DNA from 2 places in the Syntrophotalea carbinolica DSM 2380 genome. Region 2 is predicted to be linked to the other one. Evidence: riboswitches for the same ligand, from Rfam matches in the RefSeq annotation. Region 2 holds a riboswitch; the other holds the start of a gene.
What was found. Region 2 has a riboswitch for cobalamin ahead of metE (5-methyltetrahydropteroyltriglutamate--homocysteine S-methyltransferase). Riboswitches for the same ligand answer to the same signal wherever they lie in the genome.

Region 1: linked by a shared signal. The riboswitch ahead of PCAR_RS16060 (TonB-dependent receptor plug domain-containing protein) and the one ahead of metE (5-methyltetrahydropteroyltriglutamate--homocysteine S-methyltransferase) in region 2 are both predicted to bind cobalamin.

What each region holds. Positions count from the first base shown of each region.
Region 1 is NC_007498.2:3,478,987-3,486,304, forward strand. Features, by position in the region: gene PCAR_RS16055 (nitrilase family protein) at 468-1,304, shown strand; gene PCAR_RS16060 (TonB-dependent receptor plug domain-containing protein) at 1,389-3,344, opposite strand; cobalamin riboswitch at 3,508-3,705, opposite strand; gene PCAR_RS16070 (fasciclin domain-containing protein) at 4,036-4,467, shown strand; gene ybgF (tol-pal system protein YbgF) at 4,533-5,333, opposite strand; gene pal (peptidoglycan-associated lipoprotein Pal) at 5,425-5,997, opposite strand; gene tolB (Tol-Pal system beta propeller repeat protein TolB) at 6,162-7,318, opposite strand, start outside.
Region 2 is NC_007498.2:534,172-541,489, forward strand. Features, by position in the region: gene PCAR_RS02880 (methyl-accepting chemotaxis protein) at 1-1,248, shown strand, start outside; gene PCAR_RS02885 (TetR/AcrR family transcriptional regulator) at 1,484-2,095, shown strand; gene shc (squalene--hopene cyclase) at 2,120-4,318, shown strand; cobalamin riboswitch at 4,505-4,630, shown strand; gene metE (5-methyltetrahydropteroyltriglutamate--homocysteine S-methyltransferase) at 4,842-7,118, shown strand; gene PCAR_RS02900 (ammonium transporter) at 7,293-7,318, opposite strand, start outside.

The DNA.
Region 1 (7,318 bases), 720 kb from region 2:
TTCCCTCGCCCAAAATTCATAAAAGGACAGGATCAGGTTGCAGCGAACCATTTTGCACTGCACCTGCCGTCGATGGAAGAAAAAAATTCGCTAAAAAAGAAAAAACCTCAGCCAACCCACCCATTGCAGCGACTCGGAAGGGCAAATTAACTTTGTTTTCATCCGAAAACGGTCCTTTTCCCCAATCTCTGCGTCAATCTTCCCACTTGCTTGTGCGGCGTAAAAACTACGCCTCCGCGCAAGTGCTCGATTTTCTTGACCTTGGGAAAAATCACTCGTTTCCCTTATGAAAACTACGCAGTGTGCATCCTGAGTTTCCGGATGCAAATTAACTTAAGGAGAACCCTCCGGCCAGCCCCCATCGGTCCACCAACAAACACCATCATTGTCGTCGCGCCCCGATAAGCCTGTTGTATCTATCTCTGTGCCGGATATAATCGGATACCCTGTCCAGCAGAGGAGAACATATGACAGAAAACGGTTTATCGGATCTGGGGGCTTTTCGTCTGGCACTGGTGCAGTCGGTATCGGAGATCGGCGATTGCACCCGTAATCTGGAAGGGATCGCCCGCTGGACCGAACAGGCGGCGCGGCAAGGCGCCGAGATGGTCTGCTTTCCGGAATTGGCCATTTGCGGCTACACCCGCAGCGGGATTGGCGAGCTTGCCGAAGTGGTGCCGGGACGGGCTTCTTGCCACCTGGCGGCATTGGCCCGAAAGCATCGCATGGTGGTGTCGGCCGGTCTGATCGAAAAATCCGGGTCAGCGTGTTACATCACCCAGTTGGTCGCTTCAGCCGACGGTTCGATAGAACGTTATCGCAAAACCCACCTTGGCCGTCGCGAACGCGAGGTATTTTGCGCCGGTGATGCATTGCCCGTCTTTACGACCAGAAGCCGCGCGGGAATGCCGATAACATTCGCCATAGGGCTGTGTTACGATCTGCATTTTCCCGAGCTGGCCACTGCTTATGCGGTGCAGGGAGCGCAACTGCTGCTGGCACCCCATGCTGCTCCCCATGCCGGTCCCGATCGCATGCAATTGTGGCAGCGCTATATGGGAGCCCGCGCCTATGACAACACCATGTATGTTGCCGCCTGCAATCATGTTCAAAAACTCAAAAGCAGCGATTGCAGTGGCGGTCTGGGGGTGTGGGACTATCGCACCGGCACCTTGCTTGCCCAACGCACCGAACCGGGTGAAGGGTTACTGTTTTGGGATCTCGATCTCGATGGAGTGAACCGCACGCGTGCACAAGGGCGAACGTTTTTTCTGGACGACCGCCGTCCCGAGCTGTTTCGATGAACCGCACCGGACGGCTCATGGGAAGGCGAAAAAAACAGGCCGCTACCCGTCAAGGGCAGCGGCCTGTTTTTTGTAAAGCCTCGGTTAGAAGGTAACTTCGTACCCGATAAGCGCCAAACGCGGCATTTCGTAGTATTCGTACTGGTAGCTGCTTTCCGGATCCTGATTGCCGGCACTCACCACTTCTTCATCCAGCAGATTGGTGACGGTCACGTAAACCCGGCCCACGGGCAAACGGTACCCGGCACTGATATCCATGGTATAGGCATCATCCAGATAGTCCTCCCGCCCCGCAAGAATGGTTCCGCTCAATTCCACATCGAACTTGTGCCATTGCCAGGAAGCTCCCAGGCTGGATTGGAACTTCGGCCCCGGCCGATACTCCTGACCGTCCGGATCCTCGGCGGACGGGTCGGCCCAATATCCCGAACAGCGCAGGGCCAGGGTATGCCATGGTCCCCTACTGCCGACAAACGGCCGCCAGTCAGCTTGCCATTCCACACCGATACTTTCGTAATCGCCTGCGTTAAAGTAGGTCTTGTCATCGACTCCGTCGATATAGCCGGTGTCGATTTTATCCTCGTAATCCATATAGAACCCGGCCAGGCGAACTTTCAGGCCTCTGCCGGTGAACTTGACCCCGGCCTCGTAGGTTTTGCCTTTTTCGGGACGCAGATCCGGATTGCCGACCAGCCGGGACGAGTCGTTGAACATCTGATTGAAGGTCGGTGCCCGGAACGCCGTGCTGAAATTGGCGAACAACCGGGTCGTTTCGGTCAATTGGAAACTCAGTCCGGCAGCCGGCAGCCAGCGGTTATATTCCTCCCCTTCCTTTTCGGGGAGAATGAATTGTTCGCGCATGCCCAGCGTCAGTGTCAAACGCTCAAAAAAGGTTTTCTCCGCCTCGACAAAGGCCGCGGCATCGTGGCGGTGATGTTCCTTGTACTTGTAGCGGTAATTGGCTGCCCGATAGATATATTCCGCACCCGTCGTCAGGGCGATGTCTTCCGGCAGTTCGAAGCGATAGTCGCCCGACAGTCCGGCGTTGTACTCCTTGTTCCAGGAGTCTTTGGAGCCATCCGTGACCTTTTTACCACCGTAGACATCGTAGTCGACATTGGTGGTCCCCAGGGAAAAGAATCCCTTCAGGCGATAGCGGTCTTTCTCGTAGCGCACATCGGTGAAGAGTTTGTATTTTTGCTGGGTGAACTGGTTCTCTAGTTTTCCCGCAATGCCGCTTTTGCCGCCCGCGTCGTAAACTTTTTGCCAACCGCTGCGATAATAGCTGGCAAGCAGATCAAAGGTCAGGTCCTGCAGCGGACTGAAGCTCAGGTTAAACCCGTAACGGTCCGTATTGCCGACGTCGTAGTGCGCAGGGGTGCTTCTGGAGGTGGGGTTCAGGTAAGTCTTCTGATAGATTTTGTGCAGATCGTTGAGATGCTGGTAAGTCATACCGGCGGTCAGATTGGCGCGACTGATTCCGACGCTGTAATTCCGATAACCGTATTCGCCGAGCTCCGCGCGCATGCTGGTCAGAGCGACCTCTTCCGGCTGTTTGGTGATGATGTTGATGACCCCGGTCATGGCATCGGCACCGTAAAGGGTCGAGGCGGCTCCTTTAAGAATCTCAACCCGGTCGATCTGCTCGATGGGAATGGTATCGAGATCGTAGGACGCGCCTCCGGCACCCTGAATGGGCATGCCGTTAACCAGGACCAGCTCCCCCCCCGGCAGGCCGCGAATGCTCAGGTCGCTGGTCATGCCGCCGTTGCTGAGGCCCAGGGGACCCTGGGTTTTGAATGCCAGGCCACCCGCTTTGCTCAGCCCCTCGTAAAGATTTTGCGCACCGCGCGCCTGCATATCCTCGGCTGTAACCACCGTGACCAGACGGTGGCTCGCGCTTTCCGTGACAGGAAACCGGGTACCCGTAACCACCACCGCATCCAGGGTGCGGTGCGCCTCGGCTCGCAACGGAGCCGGCAATAAACAGGCCCCCAGACATAACAGGACTGCCCCTCGTGAAAAATAATTGCCGAGCATGAATCCCTCCTTTCGACAATTCAACAAATAGCATCGGGCAGGGGCCGGCACCCGACATAAAAAAATCCCGGAGAACCTGATACAGGTTCTCCGGGATCCCGTTTTATCCCAAAGAAAATTGGACGCACTGCGCCCTGGAAACGGTTCAGCCCCGAAACCGGTCCCTATATAAAATCTTGAAGCAGGTCTTCTGACTTCCGACTCAAACCTACTTGTCACACCTTCACACAGCGCGATGCTGCATTGGTTTTCAGTGACGTTCGTCGTCGGTTACAGCGGCGGGTCCGTTGCCGATTTGCACGGCATTCCCTTTTTTCGCTATCAGGTCGATGTAACCTGGAGCGCACTTCAAGATAGTGTTACGAATGAATGTCGTTCCATTCGTATACGGAAACTAGTACAAACGGCTGCCAATGTCAAGAAAGCCTTCTGCTTGAGAGCTTTATTCCAGAGGATGGGTTTAAACGCAACTTTTCGGGAGCATACGACGGCATGAGCTTAAGGAGAAAAGGCTTTGCCGCCGCATACGAGGTCAAGGCGCAGGTTGTCAAGGGGGGTAAATCAGTTACAATGGCCAGGTAAGGTTCAAACTTTGCGGCTCCAACCCGATACGATCCGAGATGAAAACGGGCCGCTAATGTCAATACCATGCACGGTTCTTTCCATCAGGGGCCGAGAAAAGGAGTTTGCCATGCCGACGATCATGGAAGCCATCGCTGCAGATCCATCACTGAAGACCTTGAACAAGGCTTTGGGGATTGTCACAGGGGTCGTTGAGAGATTGGGGCAACCCGGTAGTTATACCTTCTTCGCACCTAACGATGAGGCTTTTGCGCGCCTCAACATCGATCAGGTGCTGGCCGATGCCGGCAAACTGGCGGATATCCTCAACTACCACCTGGTCGCGGAGAAATATACTGAAAAGGAAATGGACGTCACAAACCTTGACTCCATGGTCACGGAACTGGGCAAAAGCCTTTCCATCTATCTGGACGAAAACGATATCATGATCGACAACGCGCACATCGTTAAAGCGGATATCCAATGCAGTAACGGGGTGATCCATATTATCGACAATGTTTTCCTGCCGCAACACTCCGGCTGGTATGAAACCATGGCCTGACCATTCAGGGGGGGAGATTAAAAAAGGGGCGACCTTTTCAGGCCGCCCCTTTTTTTGGGTCTTTATTATTTGCCCCAGGCTTTGAGACGTTCTTTGGCAATACCGGCTTCCCCGGACAGGGGGAAACTCTTGACCAGTTTTTCAAGAATGGCGCGGGCACTTTGGCGGTCTCCGAGTTGATCGAAGGTCAACCCCTGCTTGAGATAGGCGGCTGCCGCCTTGGGATGATCGCCGTATTTCTGAATGACGTCTTCAAACTGCAGGATGGCCTTCTCGTATTCTTTTTCCCCTGCATAGGATTCGCCGATCCAGTAAGCGGCGTTCGGTGCCAGCGAGTGGCCGGGGTTTTTCTGCAGAAATTCTTCCAACTGCTTGCGACCCTCGGCATAGTGCTTCTGTTTGCGGATCGCATCGACGGCTTGCAGATAAACGGTCTCGGGCTGGGCGGCGCCGGCCTTCGGCAGTTGAACCACCGGGGCCGTGTTGCCGGTAGCGGAAGACGGATTTTCTTCAAGGGCGCTGATGCGCAGCCCCAGATCGTCACGAACCAGGGCCAGTTCCTCCTGAAGCTCATTACGCTGTTGGTCAAGATCGGCGAAACGGCCATGGATGCTTTGCAGTTCCAGGCGCAGGTTATCCAGATCCGCCTGCGTTTTGGCCTGTTGTTGCGTCAGATCATCCAGGCGCTGGCGTGTCTGGCCGAGCCGGTCGGTCTGTTGGGTCGCGAGTTCCCTTTCGGTGGCGGCCAGCCGGCGTTTCATCTCTTCAAGGTCGCGGCTCATGGCCAGTTCCTGCTGAGAAGGGATACAGCCGGCAAGCAAGGCCAGCGTGGCGGCGCACAACATCAGGATTCTTAAGCTTTTCATGACAATCGGTCCTCATTGTGTTGAGGGCGGCGGATCGGTAGAGCCGATCCGCCTTGGATACATCGGTTTCGCGAAAATACCCAACCTGTAATCAGGGCATGGATTTGAATTCCGCACGCCGGTTCATGGCGTAGGCATCTTCGTTCTGTGCCGGATCGAGAGGCATTTCCTCACCATAGGAGATCACACTCAGGCGATCGCCGGCAACACCGAGGGATTCAAGATACTTCTGGGCAGCCAGGGCGCGACGCTCCCCAAGAGCCAGGTTATATTCATCCGAACCGCGCTCATCGCAGTAACCTTCGATGCGGACCTTCTGATCGGGGTTGGCTTTGAGATATTCCGCATTGTTGATAAGAATGGCCTGCGCCTCGGGGCTCAGGTCATAACGGTCAAAATTGAAGTAGATGCGTTCCAGAGAAGCAACCGTTTGCGGCATCGACATGCTGTCGTCCATGCTCTCTTCGCCAATCATGCTTTCGCCAATGCCCGTCTCTCCCGCGCCCATCTCTTCAACACCTTGGACAGCCTGTTGCGCTGCCGCCTGATCATCGGTGGTGACAGGTACAGGGGCCGGTTTTTTGGCACAGCCTACCGCCAGCATGGCCGTAAGAATCATCATCAACAGCACCTGCATGGAAATCCGAATACCTCCGCGTTTCATGGTTTTACTCCTTTACCTGATAGATAAAATGGGGTTGAAGACAAACAACAACTTCGGGGCCATCCCGAAAATACAAAAAGCGTGTAATTCAAACTGAGCGGGTAAACTGAAGCAACGCTCATTATACGTGAGTGTTTATCAAAAAAACAGGGGGAATAAACGTCTCACCGCTGACCGGACCATGCCGGGTGTTGGCACTGTCCGCCACCGGCCGAGATGCGGCGTATGCCGGTGCCATCGGCCCGCATGATGTAAATGCCCTTACGGCCGTCCTGATCGGAAGAATAGACCAGGAAGCGGCTGTCCGGGCTCCAGCGGGGGTGCTCTTTATTGCCGGGACCGAAAGTCAGGCGGCGTTCGTCCGTACCGTCGGGTCGAACGGTATAGATATCAAACACGCCCTTTTCCAGGCGGGTAAAGGCAATACGCTTGCCGTCGGGACTCCAGGCCGGAGTGGCGTTGTATTTACCGTTAGCGGTAAGTCGCGCGGTCTGGCCGCCGAGCAGGTCCATGACGAAAATATGCGGATTGCCCTGCCGGTCGGAGACAAAAGCCAGCCGGTCGCCGGCCGGGCTCCAGCTCGGATCGACATCGATACCCCAATGACTGGTAAGACGGCGGCGGCGACTGCCGTCGGTGCCGAGCAGCATCAGTTCGGGATTGCCGGTGGCCGACTGGGTGAGCGCAATTTCCCGACCGTCAGGCCGAAAGCGCGCTGCTATATTCAGGCCTTTTTTAAAAGCCAGGCGGGCTTCCTGCCCGGTGCTCAACTGTTTCCGGTAGAGATCGGGATTGCCGCGCCGGTACGAGGTGTAAATGACCTCGCGTCCGTTGGGCGAAAAATCGGGATTGAGAACAATGGAGCGGTGATCGGTAAGGCGCAGGGCATTGGCGCCGTCGGTATCCATCAGATACAGCTCCTTGTGCCCGGTGCGGTTGTCGATATAAGCGATACGGGAACTGAACGGACCTTCCCGGCCGGTGACGCTCTTCAACACCTGATCAGCGAATTTATGCGCCATGGTACGCACATCGCGTCGAAGTCCCGCATAGCGGCGACCGGTCAACAACCGCCTGTGAACGACATCGTACAGACGAAAATCGACCAGCAGCCGTTCCCCTTGCAGTTGGTAACCGCCCTTGATAAGAATTTCGGCACCCAGAAGGGCCCACTGATTGAAATCGACCCGAGAACTGGTCAGACCGGGACGCCGCGCATCATCCAGAAACGCCGCCGGGTCGAGCTGGCGAAACAGGCCGGACAGCTCCAGGTCGGCAGCCATGACATCGTGCAACTCCGCGGCTATGGCGGGTAGCGGCG
Region 2 (7,318 bases):
GTGATGATCCAGGTGCCGAAAAAGGTTGTGCTGGCCGAGGCCATGGCTCTCGACGAGCAGATGACCGAGCGCGGTGACAGCAGCGCCTTCTGGCAGATTGTGGCCGGGGTAGCGGTTGTCGGTCTGGCCGTGTTCCTGCTGTGGTTGGCTGCCGGCGGTATTGCCCGCCCCATTCGTCGGGCCGCGGAGCTTGCGGATACGATTCGTGCCGGTGATTTCTCCCAGCGCCTGACCCTCAACCAGCAGGATGAGGTCGGTCAGTTGGCGGTTTCCCTGAATGGAATGGCGGACAGCCTTGAAGGCGCCGCCAAGATTGCCGAAGAGATCGCCGCCGGTAATCTCGACGTCGAGGTCAAACTGGCCTCGGACAAGGACCAGTTGGGCACTGCGCTGCGCAACATGACCGAAAACCTCAACGATGTGTTGAACCAGGTGCAGGCGGCGGGCGAGCAGATTGCTTCCGGCTCCGGCCAGGTTGCCGATGCCAGCCAGTCCCTGTCCCAAAGTGCTACGGAAGCCGCTGCCTCCATGGAAGAGATCAACGCTTCCATGACCCAGATGGCATCCCAGACCAAGCTCAATGCCGACAATGCCGAGCAGGCCAACAGCCTGGCCAACAACGCCCGTCAGGGCGCGGCCGATGGTGCCGGCCTGATGGAAGAGATGCTTTCCGCGATGCGCGAAATCAACGCTTCCAGCGAAGATATTTCCAAGATCATCAAGGTCATCGACGAAATCGCGTTCCAGACCAATCTGCTGGCTCTCAACGCTGCTGTTGAGGCGGCCCGGGCCGGCCAGCACGGTAAAGGCTTTGCCGTGGTTGCCGAAGAGGTCCGTACCCTGGCGGCCCGTAGTGCCACCGCCGCCAAAGAGACGGCCGAGCTTATCGAGAACTCGGTCGGCAAGACCCGCAACGGTACCGATATCGCCGACAAAACCGCCGGCGCGCTCAAGGAAATCGTTGACGGGGCGACCAAGGTGTCGGATCTGGTCGGCGAAATCGCCATGGCTTCCAACGAGCAGGCGCAAGGTTTCTCCCAGGTCAACCAGGGGCTCAATCAGATCGACGGCGTTACGCAGCAGAACACCGCCAATGCCGAAGAAAGTGCCGCGGCTGCCGAAGAACTTTCCGGCCAGGCCATGCAGTTGCAGGAATTGCTCGGCCGCTTCAAACTTCAGGGCCGCTCTTCCTCAGGCGGAAGGGTGCAGATGGCCAGTCGTTCCCAGTTGGCGCTGCCTGAAGCCTGAGATGTTCCGCACACGGGTCGTATGATCCGGTAGACAATGAAATGTACCGATAGGGCCCGTCCTGTCAGATGTAACGTAGGTTGCATCTGAGGGCGGGCCTTTTTTTATGCCTCGTGCGGGCCATCTTGTTATTCAAAGATGGGTCGGCGCAAAGAGAATCCCCTTGACAGTCGAGGTGTTTGGGGATAGTTTCAACCTCACTTAACGGTGTTAACTTTCATGGGACAAATATTAAATGCAGACTGCTGCGTTAAAGGTAGACGATAAACAGGCGTTGCGCGAAACCATTTTGCAGGCGGCCCAGGGTCTCTTCCTGGAGGAGGGGTTCGAACAATTTTCCATGCGACGTCTGGCCCGCAAGGTCGGTTATTCACCAACGACCTTGTATATCTATTTTCGGGACAAGCAGGATATCATTTTTTCCCTCTGCGAAGAGTTGTTTGATCACTACCTGACCGAATTGCAGCGGGTTGCCGAAACCGAAGTCGCTCCGCTTGAACGTCTCAAGAAATCGTTTTTATTGAGTATCGACTTCGGCTGCAGTCATCAAGACCATTATCGCGTGGCTTTTTTTTCGGATGCTCCGGTATACGGCTCTCCCGACGAGTTTATGACCAGGGATTCTCTGGCGCGGAGATCCTATCTGTTTGTGCGGCAGGTGGTGATCGATTGTATAACCTGCGGCGTGTTTCGCCCCGTCGATCCAGAATTGGTAACACAGGCCTTTCTGACAGCTTCCCATGGCGTTATTACGGCAAAAATTTTCTGGAAGGATTTTCCCTTGTTGCCTTCAGAGGCTTTGGGGGAGACCTTGTTGCGCGGTTTGGTTAAGGAATTTCTGGCCTGACCTTTCGTGATGGATAAAATCAAAATGAAAAACATAAACCAGCCCAAATTTAGAGTTTTTCGTGGTGGACAAAAAGCCGCTACGCCTTGTCCGGGGACGACTAACGAGAGACGCGGTGCCCTGGATCGCGGTCGTCTGTCGGCTTCCCTCAAGCATTCTCGCGAATGGCTGCTTTCGCTGCAGGCCGACGCCGGTAATTGGGTTTTTGCGTTGGAAGCGGATACCACCATCGCTTCCGAATATGTGATGCTGCAACGTTTTCTCGGTCGCCCTCTTGCGCCTGAATTGCAACAACGTCTGGCCAATTATTTACTCAGTCGTCAATTGCCCGACGGTGGCTGGCCGTTATATGCGGAAGACGGGTTTGCCAATATCAGCACCACCGTCAAGGCTTACCTGGCGCTTAAGCTGTTGGGTTACCCGACCCACTGCGACCCCCTGGTGCGGGCGCGGCAAATCGTTTTGGCCCTCGGCGGTGCCGAAAAATGCAATGTGTTCACGCGCATCGCGCTGGCGCTGTTCGGGCAGATTCCCTGGCGCACGACTCCGGCCATGCCGGTTGAAATCATGCTTTTGCCGCGCTGGTTCTATTTTCATTTAAGTAAGATTTCCTATTGGGCTCGTACCGTGGTGGTGCCGTTGCTGATTCTGTACGCCAAACGCCCGGTCTGCCGTCTGGAGCCCTGGGAAGGGATCCCTGAGCTGTTTGTCACGCCGCCGGATAAACTCGGTTACCTCGATGTCTGTAAACCCGGTCAGTGGCGTAAAAATGTCTTTATCTGGGTGGATCGCCTGACCCGCAAAATGGTGCGCTGTGTCCCCCGGCGTCTGCACAACCTGGCGCTGAGGGCTGCAGAGACATGGACACGGGAGCATATGCAGGGCGCCGGAGGTATCGGGGCTATTTTCCCGGCCATGGCCAATGCCGTCATGGCGCTGCGGACTCTGGGCTGCTCGCCGGATGATGCCGATTATCAGCGCGGCCTCAAGGCTCTCGACGATCTGCTGATTGACCGTTGTGACGTTCCTCCCCGGGAGGATACGCCGGTTTCGCCGTGCTGGTGCACAGGCACCTCAGCCGCTCCGATGCTCGATCCCAGCCCTGCCGGCAGCCATGCGCAGGGTGGCGATCAGGGTATCTGTCAACCTTGTGCGTCGCCGATCTGGGATACGGGACTTGCCCTTACGGCGCTGCTTGAAGGGGGGCTTGATGCCAGGCATCCGGCGGTCGATCGTGCGGTTCGCTGGCTGCTGGATCAGCAGGTCGATGTCAAGGGCGACTGGGCGCAGCGGGTGCCGAACCTCGAAGCGGGCGGTTGGGCATTTCAGTTCGAAAACGCTCTGTATCCCGATCTGGACGATACCAGCAAGGTGCTGATGTCCCTGATACGCGCCGGTGCGATGGATAACCCGGGCTATCGACAGGAGCTGTCGCGGGCTATCAATTGGGTTATCGGCATGCAGAACAGCGATGGAGGATGGGGTGCCTTCGACGTTGACAATAATTACCTTTATTTAAATGATATCCCTTTCGCCGATCATGGGGCGTTGCTCGATCCCAGTACTGCGGATGTGACGGGGCGGTGCATCGAAATGCTCGCTATGGCAGGTTTCGGCCGGGATTTTTTGCCCATTGCCAGGGGGGTGGATTTCCTGCGTCGTGAGCAGGAGGACTTCGGCGGTTGGTATGGTCGCTGGGGCGTGAACTATATTTATGGGACCTGGTCGGCCCTGTCCGGGTTGATCCACGCCGGCGAGGATTTGCAGGCTCCTTATATCCGGCAGGCGGTGGGCTGGCTTGAATCGGTACAGAACCCGGATGGTGGATGGGGCGAAACCTGTTATTCCTATGACGATCCCGCCCTGGCCGGACGTGGCGTCAGCACCGCCTCGCAGACAGCCTGGGCGCTCCTGGGGTTGATGGCCGCCGGCGAGGTGGACAACCTGGCAGTGCGGCGCGGGATTCAGTATTTGGTGGAGGAACAAAACCGAGCCGGGGGCTGGGATGAACGCCATTTCACCGGAACCGGTTTCCCTCGGGTCTTTTATTTGCGTTACCACGGGTACAGTCAGTACTTTCCCCTCTGGGCCCTCGGTCTGTACGAACGGCTCAGCTCCGGGAACCCGAGCAGGCAGCAGATGGTACGGCGGGCGGGGCCTGCCGGTTTGCATCTGCCGGTTCTCGACCGGCGCAAAAAACTACGTCGCAAGCGCAAAGCGTAATCAGGGGGAGCCATCGGCTCCCCTTTTGTTTTGTCGGGTCTCAATCTTTTGATGGATCAAATTAGGAGTCTGGCCGGTAGTTGTGTGCAGGGATTCATACGGGAACGTTGCAAAAGGGTTGACCTCTCATAGTTGTCGATGTATTTTTCAATGATCTAAAACTAATCGTATGTGAGTGCAGGAAACGGAAGACGGTGAGAATCCGTCGCGGACGCGCCGCTGTAACCGGTATTGTTTACGTTTTGCATGATCACTGGCCCTGACAGGGGTTGGGAAGGTCATGCAGTTTTAAGAGCCCGGAAGCCAGAAGACGCCCTGTCTCATACCTGACAGCACCTCGCGACATGGGTGTCGAACAGGATGGCGGCGTCAGCGCATGAAGACGGACCGGGCAGTGCCCCGGTCGTTTATCAATGCATGAGGTCTCTTCTTGTGAGCCCATTCTTCTTCGGAGAATGGGTTTCCTGTTTTTGGGGCTGTCATTTGTCAACGGACACCCTCAACAGGACAAAAGGAGACATGCATGCTGACACACACGCTCGGTTTTCCCCGTATGGGAGCGCATCGTGAACTGAAAAAAAATCTGGAATCTTACTGGAAGGGAGCCATCGGGCAGGAAAAACTCATGGCTTCCGGGCGGGAGCTTCGCTTACGGCATTGGCGTTTGCAACAGCAGGCGGGAATCGATCTTGTGCCGGTCGGAGATTTCTCTTATTACGACCATATGCTCGATATGGTCGCTATGCTCGGTGCGGTGCCGCCGCGTTTCGGATGGCAAGGCGAATCGGTAGATCTGGATACGTATTTTTATATGGCACGCGGGTCTTCGGGGCATCGTACAACGACCGCTATGGAGATGACCAAATGGTTTGATACCAATTATCACTATATTGTTCCGGAGTTTTACCCTGGACAACGCTTCCGGTTAGCCAGGAATCGTTTGTTTGAGGAGCTTGCCGAGGCCTGCATTGAAGGTATTCAGGCAAAACCGGTTTTGCCCGGTCCAATGACATTTATTGCACTGGGCAAGGAAATGGTGGCCGGTTTCGATCGTTGGAGTCACCTTGATGCGGTGGTTGAAGTCTACGAGGAGATCGTAAGCCGGGTTGCCGCCAAATGCTCCTGGATCCAATTGGACGAACCCATTCTGGCGACCGATGTGCCGGGACCCATTCGCTTGCGCGTGCGAGACGTTTATCGGAGGTTGGCGGCCGTTGCCGGTCCCTGCCGTTTGATGGTGGCCACGTACTTTGGCGCCCTGCAGGAAAATCTGGATCTGGCACTTTCCCTCCCGGTGGATGGGCTGCATGTCGATCTTGTGCGCGCCCCCGGACAACTCGAGAAGGTGTTGCCATGCCTTCCTGAAAACATGGTTCTTTCTTTGGGGCTGATTGACGGCCGCAACGTTTGGAGATCGAATCTCAGACAGGCCATAAGTACAGCGCAGGATGCGGTGGTGGCTCGCGGCTCTGACCGCGTAATGATTGCGCCCTCCTGCTCTTTACTTCATGTACCCGTTGATCTGGCGGGGGAGGCCGTCCTGGATCCCCGTATCCGATCATGGCTGGCATTTGCCAGACAAAAGTGCCAGGAAGTGAATGTTGTTCGGCTGGCCCTGGACGGAGAGGATGTGACAGAGGTTTTGCAGGCGAATGACACCGCCATGGAAAATCGTCGGAAGAGTGCCCTGGTGCATCGTGATGCGGTCCGGCGGCGGATGGCGGATATCTCTCCAGATATGTATTGTCGACGTTCATCTTTTGAAGAACGCAAAAAGCAACAGGCCTGGCTGCGGTTGCCGACGCTTCCGACCACCACCATCGGGTCTTTTCCGCAGGTCGCTGGCGTTCGTTCTGCGCGCCGAAGCTTTAAACAAGGTCGTATTAGCGAAGAGCAATACCGCGCTGAAATGCAACGTTACATTCGGGAAGCGATTGCCCAGCAGGAGGCGTTGGGGCTGGATGTGCTGGTACACGGAGAGCCCGAGCGCAACGATATGGTGGAGTATTTCGGCGAGCAGCTTGCGGGGTTCTGCTTCACCGAAAACGGATGGGTGCAGGGCTATGGCAGCCGTTGCGTTAAACCACCGATTATCTATGGCGATGTAGAACGTTTGAAGCCTATGACCATGGAGTGGACAACCTATGCCCAGCAGCAGACCAACCGACCTTTAAAAGGCATGCTTACCGGTCCGGTGACCATGCTTTGCTGGAGCTTCGTCCGAGACGATCAACCCCGCAGCGCGACCTGTAAGCAGATCGCTTTGGCGATACGGGACGAGGTTCAGGATCTGGAGCAGGCGGGTATAAAGATTATCCAGGTCGATGAGGCGGCCCTGCGTGAAGGGCTGCCCCTGCGTAAAAGCGCCTGGCGGGAATATCTGGGCTGGGCAGTGGATGCCTTCCGTCTGACGGCTTCAGGGGTGGCCGATTCCACGCAGATTCATACGCATATGTGCTATAGCGAATTCAACCACATTGCGGAATGGATCGCCAAGATGGATGCCGATGTGATCAGTATCGAGGCAAGCCGCAGTAACATGGAGCTTCTGGGGGTTTTAGAGTCGTTCACCTATCCGAACGATATCGGTCCCGGAGTCTATGATATTCATAGTCCCAGGGTGCCTTCGGTTGCGGAAATGGTTGAGTTGCTGCGCAAGGCGTCGGAGGTCATCCCCCTTGAGCGTCTGTGGGTAAACCCCGATTGCGGCCTGAAAACCCGGGCCTGGCCGGAAACCCTGGCGTCGTTGCGAAACATGGTGGCGGCTGCGCAAAAGTTGCGGTTTTTTGCCCGGGGATAAGCAGAGAGGTCATTTTGCGGTTGGTGTTGCGGCGGCCATGTATCTGAGGCCGCCGCTATTTTTTTATCATTTCGCACTGGTAAGGCAGGAAAAGCCCCAACCTATGGCCTGGCTGCCGACAAAAATATCGGCGACGGCCTGTGCTTGTGTTTGCACTTAGGCGGCGTACCAGGGTTATTTGACGCGTTCCTCGGGGTAGG